DNA from 3 places in the Frigoribacterium sp. CFBP 8766 genome. Region 3 is predicted to be linked to each of the others. Evidence: predicted binding sites of a transcription regulator. Region 3 holds the regulator's gene; each other region holds the start of a gene.
What was found. Region 3 encodes LexA, which represses DNA repair genes until DNA is damaged. Its sites were predicted from a motif close to TCGAACANNTGTTCGA; they were not measured.

Region 1: a site for LexA is predicted at 2,895-2,910, ahead of IFT90_RS10700 (Rv2578c family radical SAM protein). Genes of this name have one in related genera too.
Region 2: a site for LexA is predicted at 1,996-2,011, ahead of IFT90_RS08790 (DNA polymerase III subunit alpha). Genes of this name have one in related genera too.

Annotation. Positions count from the first base shown of each region.
Region 1 covers NZ_JACYTX010000002.1:1,061,379-1,066,466, forward strand. Annotated here, with positions in the region: gene IFT90_RS10690 (hypothetical protein) at 1-311, opposite strand, end outside; gene IFT90_RS10695 (sensor histidine kinase) at 308-1,612, opposite strand; gene IFT90_RS10700 (Rv2578c family radical SAM protein) at 1,774-2,886, opposite strand; gene IFT90_RS10705 (malate:quinone oxidoreductase) at 2,987-4,477, opposite strand; gene IFT90_RS10710 (SGNH/GDSL hydrolase family protein) at 4,567-5,088, opposite strand, start outside.
Region 2 covers NZ_JACYTX010000002.1:638,189-643,276, forward strand. Annotated here, with positions in the region: partial or broken gene IFT90_RS08780 (glucose-6-phosphate dehydrogenase) at 1-330, opposite strand, end outside; gene IFT90_RS08785 (aromatic acid exporter family protein) at 516-1,877, opposite strand; gene IFT90_RS08790 (DNA polymerase III subunit alpha) at 2,060-5,088, shown strand, end outside.
Region 3 covers NZ_JACYTX010000001.1:1,244,029-1,249,116, reverse strand. Annotated here, with positions in the region: gene hisH (imidazole glycerol phosphate synthase subunit HisH) at 1-67, opposite strand, end outside; gene hisB (imidazoleglycerol-phosphate dehydratase HisB) at 64-678, opposite strand; gene IFT90_RS05920 (histidinol-phosphate transaminase) at 675-1,760, opposite strand; gene IFT90_RS05915 (LysM peptidoglycan-binding domain-containing protein) at 1,837-2,202, opposite strand; gene lexA (transcriptional repressor LexA) at 2,455-3,141, shown strand; gene hflX (GTPase HflX) at 3,218-4,789, opposite strand; gene IFT90_RS05900 (methyltransferase) at 4,871-5,088, shown strand, end outside.

The sequences.
Region 1 (5,088 bases), on a different contig from region 3:
ACCATGGAGTTGTGGCCGGCCGAGGCGACGGCGGCGAGGACTCCGGCGAGGGCACCGAGCCCGACGACGCCCGCGACCGACCACCGGGTGAGCGGTGCCCGGAGCGGACTCGACGCGAGCACCAGGACGACCCCGGCCGCCCCGAGCGCCGCGAGGGCCCCGACGGCAGCGGCGGGCGTCACGATCTCGTCGCGCGTGACGACGGTCGACACCGCCGCGTAGACGACCGCCGCGACCGCGGCGAGCGCCGTGACGGGGCGGGAGCTGAGGGCGCCGAGCGGATCGACCTGCTGCGGGCTGCGGCGGCTCACGGTGCTCCCCCGCCGGCTGTGCGGGACGCCAGGTCGACGGGGCCGGGATCGGCGGTGACCGGGCTGGCCTCCGTCGCCGCACCAGGCGCGACGACCGACTCGGCCGGTGCGACCGGGACGCGGAGCATGACCGACGTGCCACTGCCGGGCGAGGACCAGATCTGCGCCGAGCCCCCCACCCGCCTCGTCCTGGCCTCGACCGAGTTCTTGAGGCCGAGCCTGTCGGGCGCCGTGGCCGCGGCGTCGAAGCCGACCCCGTCGTCGATGACCATCACCGTCAGGTCGACGCCGTCGCCGTACACGACGACCTCGGCACGATCGGTGCCGCTGTGCACGGCGACGTTGGTGAGGCACTGGGCCACGGCGAGGCCCAGGGCGCGGCAGACCGCGGGCGCGAGCCGCGTCACGGCGCCGAGGTCTCCCGTGACGCCGACCTCGAGCCCGCCCTCGCGCGCCCGTGCGACGGCGTGTCCCAGCTCGGACGTCGTCCAGTCGCCCGGCCCGGTCGTCGGGGAGGCCGGCGCCGGGGCCCTGGTCTCGTCGACGAGCCACTCCTGGCCGACGAGCACCTCGAGGTCGGTCGCCATCGACGCCGCGGTCGCCGGGTCGAGCGGGCCGGGCCCGCCGGCCGTGATGGAGGCGAGGTGGTTCAGCACCGTGTCGTGCAGCAGCGCAGACGCCTGCTGTTCCACGTCGTGGCGGATGGCCTGCTTCTGCTGGTCGAAGGCCGCCCGGTGCAGGCTCGGCTGGGCACGGTCGACCCGTCCCCGTGCGAGCAGGGACGACGTCGCCGTCACGGAGACGAGGAGCCACGCGAAGAGGACCGCGACGTCGAGACGCGGCGTCCCGCCGGTCTGCCACGTCGCCAGCTGGGTGACGAGCTCCCCCAGGGCGAAGCCCGCGGTGGCCCAGAGCAGGCTGCCTCGGGAACGCAGCCCGCTGCCTCCGACCATGACGAGGGCGATCTTCGGCAGGGAGAGCGAGAAGGCGTCCGACGCCTGGACCGCCGGGATCTGCGCGAACAGGGTCACGGCGTACCAGTAGAGGCACGCCGAGCCGATGGCGAGGTACGCGAGCACGGCGGTCGTGCTGCGGAACCGCTCGACGACGAAGAGCATGCCGAGCATCGGCAACAGCGCCACGAGGGCAGGCCAGAGCAGGTACGACGGCTCGGCGACCTGGTTCACGATCAGCAACAGGCCGGCACTCGCGAGGACGACGCTCGCGATGACGTGGCAGGCACGGGACAGCGCCCGGCCCACGGTCTGCGGCACGAGGTGTGCGGGGAGGCCGAGCAGCATGGCGGCCCCCTCCTGGTCGACGTGTCGGGCAGGACGATCATGCCAGAACGAGGACTCGTCCTGTACCCCGTTATCTAGGGTCACCTCGCGGGACGGGGCCGAGCCGCCGGGGCGGCTGTGCCCCGACCTCGGGGACGGAGGGACGACGAACGCTGCCGCGGTCAGAAGAGACGTGGCTGAGACGACCGTGCACCGCCCGGCAGCTCGTGGGCGATGAGCGACCGGGGCCGTCCGTCCGCGCCGAAGCCCAGCGTGCCCTTGGCCGCCGCAGCGTCGTCGAGGGCGCTCGAGCGGGTGGAGCCCGTCGCCGGGTCGGCCGTGCCGTGCTCGAGCCCGTGCTCGGCCAGGAGGGGCCGCATGCGGGCCGCGAGCCACTTGCGGTAGCCGAGGGGCGCGTAGGTGCTCGTCGCGTACATGTCGCGGTACCGCGTGACGAGCTCCGGGTGCTCGCGCTCGAGCCAGGCGGACCACCACTCCTTGACGCCGGGCTTGAGGTGCAGGGCCGAGTACAGCAGGCTCGTCGCCCCGGAGGCGCGCACGGCCGCCAGGGCCCGGTGCAGGTGGTCGAGGTCGTCGGTCAGCCACGGCAGGACGGGCATCATGAAGACGGAGCAGCGGAGCCCCGCGTCGGTCGCCGCGCGGACGGTCGCGAGACGCGCGGCGGTGGTCGGCGTGCCCGGCTCGACGGACTGCTGCAGGTCGTCGTCGTGGATCGCGATCGACATCGCGATGTCGACCGGCACGTGCTGGGCCGCCTCGACGAGGAGCGGCAGGTCGCGCCTCAGCAGGGTCCCCTTGGTCAGGATGCTGAACGGGGTGCCCGAGTCGGCCAGGGCCGCGATGATGCCCGGCATGAGCCGGTACTTGCCCTCGGCGCGCTGGTACGGGTCGGTGTTCGTGCCGAGCGCGACGGGGTGGTGCTGCCACGACGGGCGACGCAGCTCACGGGACAGCACCTCGGCGACGTTCACCTTGACGACGATCTGCCGGTCGAAGTCGTCGCCGCCGTCGAGGTCGAGGTACTCGTGCGTCGGCCGCGCGAAGCAGTAGACGCAGGCGTGGCTGCACCCTCGGTAGGGGTTGATCGTCCAGCCGAAGGGCAGGGCGGAGTCGCTGCCGGGCACTCGGTTGAGGGCGCTCTTCGCGAGGATCTCGTGGAACGTCACCCCCGCGAACTCGGGCGTCGTCACCGACGCGACCAGGTTCGACAGCTTCGCCAGCCCGGGCAGGGCCGACGAGTCGGTCGCCGTCGTCGCCTGTTCGCTCCACCTCATGGTCAGAGTCGAACACATGTTCGATCGGACGTCAAGCCGAGACCGGCTCGCGCCTCCTCGGCTCGGCCCAGCTGGCCGAGCCGCGACCGGCAGCGTGCCGCTACGCGTGGATGCGCAGGGCCTCGGCGGTCGCCCCGAGCGTCGCGGCGGCTCGCGCCTCGTCGTCGGCGAGCTGGCCGCCGTAGGTGGGCACCATGCGGCGGAGCGTCGGGGTCCACCCGGCGATCCGGTCGGGGAAGCAGCGCTCGAGCACCGACAACATGATCGGCACGGCGGTGGAGGCGCCCGGCGAGGCGCCGAGGAGGCCCGCGATCGTGCCGTCCGCCGCCGAGACCACCTCGGTGCCGAACTGCAGCACGCCGCCCTTCTTCGCGTCCTTCTTGATGACCTGCACGCGCTGGCCCGCGGTGATGCGGTACCAGTCGGCCGGGTCGGCGTCGGGCATGAACTCCCGCAGCGACTCGAACTTGCTGTCGCTGCTCGCCATCAGCTGGCCGACCAGGTACTTGACGAGCGACAGGTTCGCCAGCCCCGCGCGGATCATCGGGTACAGGTTGTGCGGCCGGATCGAGGCGAAGAGGTCGAACCACGAGCCGTTCTTGAGGAACTTCGGGCTGAAGCCGGCGTACGGTCCGAACATCAGGCTCGCCTGGCCGTCCACGACACGGGTGTCGAGGTGCGGGACCGACATCGGGGGCGAGCCGACGGCGGCCTTGCCGTAGACCTTGGCGGCGTGCTTGGCCACGACGGCCGGGTCGTCGGTCCGGAGGAACTCGCCGCTGACCGGGAACCCGCCGAAGCCCTTGATCTCGTCGATGCCCGACTTCTGCAGCAGGTGCAGCGCGCCTCCCCCGGCGCCGACGAAGACGAACCGGGCGTCGACGCTCGTGGGCGTGCCGCCGACCTGACGGCGCATCGCGACCCGCCACGTGCCGTCGGCGAGCTTCGTCAGACCGGTCACGCGGTGGTCCAGCTCGATGCGCGCCTCGTTCTCCTCGAGGTAGGTCAGCAGGAGGCGCGTGAGGCTGCCGAAGTCGACGTCGGTGCCGGCCTCGATGCGCGTCGCGGCGATCGGCTGGTCCTTCGCGCGGCCCAGGATGAGGGACGGGGCCCACGAGCGGATGACGGAGGCGTCGGTGCTGAACTCCATGCCGGCGAACAGCGGGTGGCCCCGCAGCGCCTCGTGCCGCTTGCGCAGGTACTCGACGTTGGCCTCGCCCCAGACGAAGCTCATGTGGGGCGTCGAGTTGATGAAGGCGGACGGCTCGGGCAGGGCTCCCTCGGCGACGAGGAACGACCAGAACTGGCGTGAGACCTGGAACTGCTCGTTGACCTTGACGGCGCTGCTCGTGTCGATCGTGCCGTCGGCGCGCTCGGGCGTGTAGTTGAGCTCGCAGAGGGCGGAGTGACCGGTGCCCGCGTTGTTCCAGGGGTTGCTCGACTCCTGGGCGACGTCGCCGAGCGCCTCGTAGACCTGGATCGTCCAGGTGGGCTCGAGCTGCTTGATCATGGCGCCCAACGTGGCGCTCATGACGCCGGCCCCGATGAGGGCGACGTCGACGGGCTTCGTTGCCTTCGATGCTTCGGTCACGAGATGCAGTCTAGGCGCGGCGTCTGGGTACGGACCGGCCCCCGGCTCGACGACGAGCCCAGCGAGACGGCGACGGCCAGTCCGACCGCTCAGAGCCCGAGGGTCGTCAGCTCGGCGTCCATCCGCCGGGCCATCTCCGCGTAGCCCTCGTCGTTCGGGTGCAGCCCGTCCGCGGCCATCCACTCGGGGTGCCCCTCGAGCCAGCGGGAGGCGCCCGGCACCCAGTCCGCGCCGACCTCGTCGGCCGCGTCGTGGACCCAGCCGCTGATGACGTCGACGCTCGCCGGTCGATCGTCGGTGTACCAGAACGGCTCGACGACGACGAGGCGCGCATCGGGCAGTGCCGACGCGATGCGGTCGAGGTCGTCGCCGATCTGGGCGTGGATCTCGTCGGCGCGGGCGTCGTACGAGAAGGCGTCGTTCAGCCCCATCGTGACGAACAGGATGTCCGGCTCGGCGTCGATGACGAGGCCGGGCAGGTCGCCGCCCTCGAACGACGTGCGGTGGTTGACGAAGCCGAGCCCGTTGACGCTCGGGTTGTACTCGCGCCAGCCGCGCTCCTCGCTGACGATCGTCGACCAGCGGTGCGACGCATCGGACGCCCCCGTGCC
Region 2 (5,088 bases), on a different contig from region 3:
GATGGCCGGGGGCAGCGCGAAGTACATGACGGGCGTGCCCTCGGACGCCTCGAAGAGTGCCTTCAGGTGCTCGACCGTGGTCGGGTCGCCCTGGATGTACTGGCTGGACGCCAGCGTCTTCTTGGCGAGGTCGCTGCCCGCGTCGCCGTTGAAGGCGGTCGTGACGACGTCGTCCCATTCTTCGGGGCTGCGCTCGCTGCGGCCGGTGCCGATCAGCTGCACGTCGACCCCGCGGTCGCTCTTGAGCAGGCTCGCGAGACCGGGGAGGAGGAGGCGCTCGGTCAGGTCTCCCGAGGCTCCGAGGATGATGAGGGTGGTGGTGTCTGTCACAGGTACGGCTTCCGTGAAGGCGGCGACGGGTCGCCGCTCGGTGTGTGAGGGGTACGGGCTGCCGGGCCGGGCCGGGGCGGGGTCGCGGCACGCCGTGGGCGCATCCGCGAGACCGGCGCAGGGCGCGGCAGGGCGTTCGGCGACGATGCCTCCCCCACCGTACTGCGCCCGGGCCCCGGACGCCGTCAGCGTTCGCGGGCAGCGTCCTCCGCCTCGCCGTCGGCGGGCCGGTCGTCGGCGGCCTGGTCGTCGGCTGCCACGCCGTCGGCGGCCGGGCCCTGCGCCTCCTGGCGTCGCTCGCTGTCGCGCGGCGCGGTGTCGCGGGGCGCCGTGGGGTCGTCCACGGGGCCGGTGCTCGTGGTGCCGCCGACCTCGGCAGCGGAGTCGTCGGCGTCGACGTCGCCGTCCCCGTCGAGGTCGCCGACCGCCTCGTCCTCGGGGCGGGGAGCCGTCGAGTCGTCGGGGTCGAGCGCGGCGATGATCCGTCCGAGCGAGACGGCGACCGAGACGCCGCCGCTCGTGGCGACCGTCGGCAGCTCGCGGTGCGTGTCGATGGCCCGCCAGAGCTCCTCGACGTCGCGGCGGGCGGTGACGAAGGCGTCCCGGTCGTCGCCGCCGCGCCTCCTGATCACCTCTCCGACGCTGCGGACGGCACGGGCGACGACGGGGGCGAGGTCGTCGACGATGCCGATCTGGCGGCCGATCCGGCGGCCGAGGATGCCGGATACCTCGGCGAGGTCCTGCAGGTGGAACCCGACCCGCTCGAAGACGACGAGGTCGGCGTACTCCGAGGCGAGGTCGCGGCGGCGCAGCAGCCTGCGCGGGTTGAGGCGACGTGACTCGTCGGCGTACTGGACGGCGTCGCGGACGTGCCGCAGGGTGCTCGGCAGGACGGCGACTCGCCGCTCCCAGTCGTCGTCCTCGATCGGCCAGTCCGCCTCGAACACGGTGGCGACGTCGTCGGCGCGGTCGGCGAGCGACGCCTGCACGAGCCGGAGCCGGCGCTCGGCCCGACCGGTGTAGAGCGGCGGCACCAGGACGAGGTTGACGACGACGCCCACGGCGACGCCCACGCCGATCTGCACGACGTAGCCGGTGGAGTAGTCCTCGGCGTTCGCCCCGCCCAGCAGCAGCACGAAGAGGCCGGCGGTCAGCACCCAGTCGCGGCCGGCACCCAGCCAGCGGATCCCCGCGATGAGGGTGCCGAGGCCGACGACGAGCGCCACGGCCAGCACGCCCGGCTGCCCCTCCTGCAGTGCGAACACCGTCGTCGCGAGCAGCACCCCGATCACGAGGCCGAGGATCGTCTGCAGCCCCTGCTTGAGCGACGTCTTGACGGTCGGCCAGAGCGCCAGCACGGCCCCGAGCGGGGCGTAGTAGGGGTACTCGGCGGCCACGCCGGGCACGTGGGGCGCGATCCAGTAGGCCAGGGCCGCGGCGAGCGCCCCCTTCGCGGCCATGAGGAGGCGCGGCTGGGCCAGCAGCGTCCGCGTCCACCGGGTGGCGGTCCGGGCGGGGTCCTGGGCGGCGGCTCGTCGGTGGGGCATCCGACGATGATGACAGCAGGGCGCGGTCGCCGTCCGGGGTCGTCGTGCGGTCGCCGCTCGGGTCGTGGTCCGGTCGCGGTCCGGGGTCGTCGCACCCCGCCGGGGCGACGTACACTCGTCGAACACACGTTCGAACCGACCTCGGCCGGGAGGTCCGACGAGAGAAGCACCGAGGCAGCACGATGCGTTTCACCCACCTGCACGTGGCGTCGTCGTTCAGCGCGCACTACGGCACGACGCCGCCGGCGCAGCTCGTCGAGCACGCTGCCGCCCACGGCGCGGACGCGCTGGCGATCACCGACCGCGACGGCCTCTACGGGGCGATCCGGCACATCGGCGCCTGCCGGGCGGCGGGCATCGACCCGATCGTGGGCGTCGAGCTCGGCTGCGTCGACGACACGGCCGACGAGAGCGGCAGCGCACGCGGCGGCGCCGAGGAGGCGGGGGGCGCGTCTGCCGGTGCCGGCGCCGGTCCCGGGGGCAGGGCGGGCGCCTCCTCGGTCGACCGCATCGTGGTGCTCGCGCACGGGGCGGGCGGGGGCCGTCCGGGTGCGGGCTGGGCCGCTCTCTGCCGGTTGATCAGCGCGGCGCACGGCCGGGCGACGAGGCGGGTGAGCGGCAGCGCGAACAGCGTCGCGACGATCCCGCGGTCACGGCTGCGGGCGTTCCTCCGCGGCGACGAGGGCGCGGACGCGACGGTGCTGCTCGGGCCCGACTCCGACGTGGGCCGACTGGTCGCCGAGGGGCGGCACACGGCCGCGGCGGCGTCGCTGGCCGCCTGGGCGCGCGAGCTGCCCGGCGGCGTGGCCGTCGAGGTCGTCTGCCACCTCACCGAGCCGGGCGAGAACCGCAGCGTGCGGCACGCGGCGCGCATGCTCGAGCTGGCCGAGCACGTCGGGGTGCCCGCCGTGCTGACCAACGCGGTGCGCTACCTCGACCCCGACGGCGCGGTCACGGCCGACGTGCTCGACTCGGCGGGGCACCTGGCGCCGCTCGGGGCGTTCACGCCGCAGCCGAACGCCCAGGCGTCGCTGAAGCCGGGCGACGAGATGCGCGCGCTGGCGACCCTCGTCGCCGACGCCTCCTCGTGCCCTCGTCGCGCCGCAGAGGAGATGCTGGCCGAGACCGAGCGGCTCGCCGACCGCTGTCGTCTCGACCCCGACGCCGACCTGCGCTGGCGCCGGCCGAAGACCCCCGAGCTCAGCGCCATCGGCGTCGACGGCGATCCTGACCAGGTGCTGTTCCGCCGGGCCGAGGCGGGCGTCACCGAGCGCTTCGGCCATGCCGACCAGGCGATGCGCCGCACCGTCGACGAGCGGATGCGCTACGAGCTGGGGATCATCACGGGCTTCGGCTTCGCCAGCTACTTCCTCACCGTGGCCGACGTCTCGGCGCTCATGCGCGACATGCGGGTGCGGAACGCCGCGCGCGGGTCGGGTGCCGGCAGCTTGGTCACCTACCTGCTGCGCATCTCGAACGTCGACCCGATCGAGCACGACCTGCTGTTCGAGCGGTTCCTCGGCAACAAGCGCGAGACGCTGCCCGACATCGACATCGACGTCGAGTCGGCGAGGCGACACGAGATCTACCGGGCGATCTTCGACCGCTACGGCAGCAACCGGGTCACCCTCATGTCGATGCAGTCGACCTACCGCGGCCGGGGGGCGGTGCGCGACGCCGGCCAGGCCCTCGGGCTCGACGACGACCAGATCGACCTCGTCGCGAACAACGTCTGGCGCTCGAACGCCCGCGACCTCCGCACCGCCATGGCCGAGAAGCCCGAGCTGCGGGCCATCGCCGACCTCGCCCGGCAGAACGGCCAGATCGACCTGCTCGTCGACCTGACGGAGCGGCTCGACCGGCTGCCCCGGCACATCTCGATGCACCCGTGCGGGGTGATCCTCGGCGACTCCGACCTGCTCAGCACGACCCCGGTGCAGCCGAGCGGCATCGGGCTGCCGATGAGCCAGTTCGACAAGCACGACATGAACGACGCCGGGCTGCTGAAGCTCGACGTGCTCGGCGTCCGGATGCAGAGCTCGATGGCCTACGCGCTCGACGAGATCGAGCGGGTGAACGGCGCCCGCGCCGCCCTGGCCGGCGGACTCGCCGTCGACGTGCCCTACGTGAACCGGCAGGGGCGGGTCGAGCTCGACGAGATCCCGCACGACGACGAGCCCACCTTCGAGGCGATCCGCACCACCCACACCCTCGGCATGTTCCAGATCGAGAGCCCCGGGCAGCGCGAGCTGATCGGCAAGATGCAGCCCGACCGCTACAGCGACCTGATCGCCGACATCTCGCTGTTCCGCCCCGGCCCGATGAAGGGCAACATGGTCGCGCCGTTCCTCGACACGAAGCACGGCTTCCAGCGGCCCGACTACCTGCACCCGAGCTTCGCGCCGTTCCTCGACGACAGCTACGGCGTCGTGATCTACCACGAGCACGTGCTGCGCATCCTCGAGGCCACGATGGAGGTCTCGCTCGCCGAGGCCGACGAGATCCGCCGGCACATGGGCAAGGGCCAGGACGACGCCCTCGAGGTCGAGTTCCGCAGGCGCACGACCGCGAACGTCGACGACGACGGCAGGAGGCGGTTCACCGACGCCCAGGTCGACAAGATCTGGGCGGTGCTCAAGGGGTTCGGCTCCTTCGGCTTCTGCAAGGCGCACGGCGCCGCGTTCGCGCTGCCCACCTACCAGACCGCCTGGCTCAAGACCCACTACCCGGCGGAGTTCCTCGCCGGGGTGCTGACGCACGACCCCGGGATGTACCCGAAGCGGCTGCTGCTGACCGAGGCGCGACGCATGGGCGTGCCCGTGCTGCCGCTCGACGTCAACGCGTCGACGGACGTCTACAGGGTCGAGCGGGTGCGCGCCCCGGCGACGCCGATCGCGCCCAGCCGCCCGGGCGACCTCGGCATCCGCCTGTCGCTCTCCGACGTGCACGGCATCAGCGACTCCGAGCTCGCTCGCGTCGTCGTGGGCCGGCCCTACGAGTCGATCACCGACTTCTGGCAGCGGGCCACGCCGTCGCGGCGGCTGATCGAGCGGCTGGCGCAGGTCGGCGCGCTCGACTCCCTGGCCGGCCCCGGGCGGACGAGGGGCGACGTGCTCGCCCGTGTGCGGTCGCTGACGCAGCGCACCGCACGGCCACGCGCCTCCGACGTGCAGAACCAGCTCGACTTCTCGGTCGACGACTCGGCGGAGGT
Region 3 (5,088 bases):
CCTTCACGGCCGAGTGCACGTTGCCGCTGCCGTAGTCGAGGACGGCCACCGTGGGACGGACCGTCACAGGGCGCCCTTCGTGGACGGCACCCCGGTCACCCTGGCGTCGGGCTGCACGGCCTGACGCAGGGCCCGGGCGAACGCCTTGAACTCGGCCTCGGCGATGTGGTGCGGGTCACGGCCGCCGAGCACCCGCACGTGCACCGTGATGCCGGCGTGGAACGTGATCGCCTCGAAGACGTGACGCACCATCGAGCCGGTGAAGTGCCCGCCGATGAGGTGGTACTCGAAGCCCTCGGGCTCGCCGGTGTGCACGAGGTACGGGCGGCCTGAGACGTCGACGACAGCTTGGACGAGCGCCTCGTCGAGGGGCACGAGCGCGTCTCCGTAACGGGAGATGCCGGCCTTGTCGCCCAGCGCCTCCTTGATCGCGCCGCCGAGCACGATGCCGACGTCTTCTACGGTGTGGTGGACGTCGATGTGGGTGTCGCCCGCCGCCGACACGTCGAGATCGATGAGCGAGTGCTTCGACAGGGCCGTCAGGAGGTGGTCGAAGAACGGCACGGACGTGTCGATCGACGAGCGCCCCGTCCCGTCGAGGTCGAGGGACAGCTGGATGCGCGACTCGCTCGTCTCGCGGGACGAGGAGGCGGTGCGGGCGCGGGGCTGATCGGTCACGAGGAGAGCCTAATGTCGCGCAGCGCGTCGAGGAACGCGGTCGTCTCCGCCTCCGTGCCGGCGCTCACCCGGAGGTGCCCCTCGATCCCGAGGTCGCGGACGATCACGCCCCGGGCCAGGAGGCGCCGGAAGACGTCGGCGGGATCGTCGACGCCCCCGAACAGGACGAAGTTCGACCAGGTCGGCCACGGGCTGTAGCCGAGCTCGGTCAGGACACGGACGATGCGGTCGCGCTGTGCCTTGATGTCGTCGACCATCGCGAGCATCTCGTCGGCGTGGGCGAGAGCGGCCACGGCCGCCGCCTGCGTGAGGGAGGAGAGGTGGTAGGGCAGGCGCACGAGACGGAGGGCGTCGACCACGGCGGGGTGCGCGGCCATGTAGCCGACCCGGGCACCGGCGAAGGCGAAGGCCTTGCTCATGGTGCGCGAGACGATCAGGCGCTCCCGCCCCTCGAGCAGCGTCAGCGCCGTGGGCTGACCGGCCGGCATGAACTCGGCGTAGGCCTCGTCGACGAACACCATGCCGTCGGTCATGTCGTAGGCGGCTCGGACCGTCTCGAGGTCGAGCGGGGTCCCCGTGGGGTTGTTCGGGCCACAGAAGAAGACGACGTCGGGTCGGAGACGCTCGATCTCGGCGACCGCCGTCTCGGGCGAGATCGTGAAGCCCTCGTCGCGGGCACCCTCGAGCCAGGTGCTGCCGGTGCCCGCCGCGATGATCGAGTGCATCGAGTACGTGGGCGGGAAGCCGAGGACGGAACGCCCCGGGCCGCCGAACGCCTGGAGGATCTGCTGGATGACCTCGTTCGAGCCGTTGGCCGCCCAGATGTGCTCGCGGCTGAGACCGTGCCCGAGGTAGCCCGCGAGCGAGTCGCGGAGGAGCGAGAACTCGCGGTCGGGGTAGCGGTTCATGTCGACGAGGGCCGCGCCGACGGCCTCGAGGATGTCGGCGGCGACGTCGGCGGGGACGGGGTGGGTGTTCTCGTTGACGTTGAGGGCGACGGGCACCCGCTCTTGGGGAGCGCCGTACGGCGTCAGCCCCTTGAGGTCGTCGCGGATGGGCAGGTCGGCGAGGCTGAAGGACACGAGACCATGGTAGGCGGCGAGAGGAGCGCCGACCTCACCGTGACCTGTCAGGCCGGGCAGGCCGGATCAGGTCAGATCAGCGGGTGTACTTCTCGGGGACGGCGAGCGTCTGGCCCGCGGCCACCTCGGCGCTCGGCAGGTTGTTCAGGCGGACGAGGTCGCTGACGACGTCGCGCGGGTCTTTGGTGGGGGCGATCTCGCTCGCGACCTGCCACAGCGACTCGCCGCCCTCGACGGTGACCTGCGCGAACGACACGTCCGCAGCCTGGTCGGACGCCACGGCACCCGGGCCGAGCAGGAGGCCCGCGGCGACGATGCCCGCGGCGCCGAGCGCGACCGCCGCACCCACGACCCGTCGGCCTCGACGCGTGATGCGGAGGCGCGTGCGGGGGACTCTGGTGCCGGTGGTCGTGCCGAGGGTGCTGCTGCTGATGCTGCTCATGAGGTGGTTCCTTTCACCGCGAGAGTTGGTCGTACGAGTTCGTGCCCGGCACTCGGCCGGGAATGCCGGACACGAAGACGTGTACCGAACATATCTTCGATCGAGCCCGACGGCAACCACTTTCTTCGAACACCCGGTGCAGGAATGCGCGACACACTCGAACATGTGTTTCGCCAGGCGGCCGTGATCCGATAGGTTCCAGTCGGTGGGACGAGTACACCAGCGACCACCGACATCGACGGCAGGAGAGACATGACCGACCGGCACAGCGCGACGGCGACCGCCCCGGCGACGCCCCCGCGCAAGGCGCTCACCGCCAAGCAGGAGTCGATCCTCGCCGCCATCCAGGCGAGCATCGCCCAGAGCGGCTACCCGCCGAGCATGCGCGAGATCGGCGACGCCGTCGGCCTCAAGTCGCTGTCGAGCGTGACCCACCAGCTGAACCAGCTCGAGCTCGCCGGCCGCATCCGTCGCGACCCGAACCGCCCCCGTGCTCTCGAGGTGCTGGGCGAACCGGCCCCCGTCGCCACGGTCACGAGCATCCTCTCGACCAGCGACGACGGCGACACCGCCCACGTGCCGATGGTCGGGCGCATCGCGGCCGGCATCCCGATCACGGCCGAGCAGCAGGTCGAGGACGTCATGCCGCTCCCCCGCCAGCTCGTGGGGAAGGGCGAGCTGTTCATGCTCCGCGTCGTCGGCGAGTCCATGATCGACGCCGCCATCTGCGACGGCGACTGGGTGGTCGTCCGACAGCAGCAGGACGCCGAGAACGGCGACATCGTCGCGGCCATGCTCGACGACGAAGCCACCGTCAAGGTGTTCCGACAGCGGGACGGCCACACCTGGCTGCTCCCCCGCAACAGCGCGTTCGAGCCGATCGTGGGCGACCACGCGCAGATCCTCGGCAAGGTCGTGGCGGTGCTCCGCTCGGTCTGACGCCGTCCTGACAACGACGAAGCGCCTCCTGCCCTGACCGGGTCGGAGGCGCTTCGTCGTGCGGGGAGCGAACGGCTCAGGAGGCGGCTGGCTCCGCGGTCTCGACGGCGTCGGCAGCGTCCGTGCGCACGAACGGCGAGAGCGCCGCGACGTCGCTCGGGTAGACGCGGGCGTGGACCCGGGTGCCCTGCTCGTCGTAGTCGGTCGTCAGGACCCGGCCGGAGTCGTGCAGGTGCGAGACCACGTCGCCGCGGTCGTAGGGCACGAGGAGGTCGAGCTCGACCTCAGGCTCGGGCAGCAGGCCGGCGAGCTTGGCCAACAGCTCGTCGATGCCCTCGCCCGTGCGCGCCGAGACGAAGACGGCCGTCGGCTCGAGCCCCTGCAGCACCAGCCGCTGGTCGTCGTCGACGAGGTCGCTCTTGTTGAAGACCACGACCTCGGGGATGTCCCGGCCGTCGACCTCGCCGATGACCTCGCGCACCGTCGCCAGCTGTGCGGCGGGGTCGGGGTGCGACCCGTCGACGACGTGCACGATGACGTCCGAGCCAGCGACCTCCTCGAGCGTCGAGCGGAACGCCTCGACGAGCTGGTGCGGCAGGTTGCGGACGAAGCCCACCGTGTCGGCGTAGGTGAAGGGACGGCCGTCGGCGGTCTCGCTCTTGCGGACGGTCGCGTCGAGGGTCGCGAACAGGGCGTTCTCGACCAGGACGCCGGCGCTCGTCAGCCGGTTGAGCAGGCTCGACTTGCCGGCGTTGGTGTAGCCGGCGATGGCCACGGAGGGCACCTCGTTGCGGTCGCGGTTGGCGCGCTTGGCGTCACGTGCCGGCTTCATCTCCTTGATCTGGCGTCGCAGGCGGGCCATGCGCGTGTGGATCCGGCGACGGTCGAGCTCGATCTTCGTCTCGCCGGGGCCTCTGCTGCCCATGCCCGCGCCGGCACCGCCGACCTGGCCACCGGCCTGACGCGACATCGAGTCGCCCCAGCCACGGAGGCGAGGGAGCAGGTACTCGAGCTGGGCGAGCTCGACCTGCGCCTTGCCCTCCCTGCTCTTCGCGTGCTGGCTGAAGATGTCGAGGATGACGGCCGTGCGGTCGATCACCTTGACCTTGACCACGTCCTCCAGCGCACGCCGCTGGCTCGGTGCGAGCTCGGTGTCGGCGATGACCGTGTCGGCGCCGAGGGCGGCCACGGTCTGCCGCAGTTCTTCCGCCTTGCCCTTGCCGAGGTAGGTGCTGGGGTCGGGGTTCGGCCGACGCTGCAGCAGGCCGTCGAGCACCGAGGCGCCCGCGGTCTCGGCCAGCGCGGCGAGCTCACGGAGCGAGTTCTCGGCGTCCGAGAGCGAGCCCTGCGACCAGACGCCGATCAGGACGACGTTCTCGAGGCGGAGCTGTCGGTACTCGACCTCGGTGACGTCCTCGAGCTCGGTCGAGAGGCCGGCCACGCGACGGAGCGCGGCGCGGTCCTCGCGGTCGTACTGGTCGCCGTCGCCCGATGCGTCGAGGGAACGGGTCTGGATCGCCTGGGCCGGCGAGAAGATCGTGTAGGCGGACGCCCGCGACGCCGCACGCTCGAGGACCCGAGCCACGACGTCGTCGCCGTGCTGTCCGTCGCGCTCGTCGTCGAGCGGGGTCGTGGGGGTGTCTGTCATCGAAGTGATACTAGCCCTCCGGAGGGGGTCGAGCCTGGGCCGTCACGGGCCAGGCAGCTGATGTTCGGTAGGTTGTCGTGCGTGACCAACGACCACTACTTCTCCCCGAACCCGGAGAGCGAGCTGCGTCGGCGGACGATCACGGCGACCCTCGCAGGGCGAGAGCTGACGCTCACGACGGCGTCGGGCGTCTTCAGCCCCGAAAGGGTCGACCCGGGCACGGCCGTCCTGTTGGCCGGTGCACCGCAGCCGCCCGCGACGGGCGACCTGTTGGACGTCGGGTGCGGATGGGGCCCCAT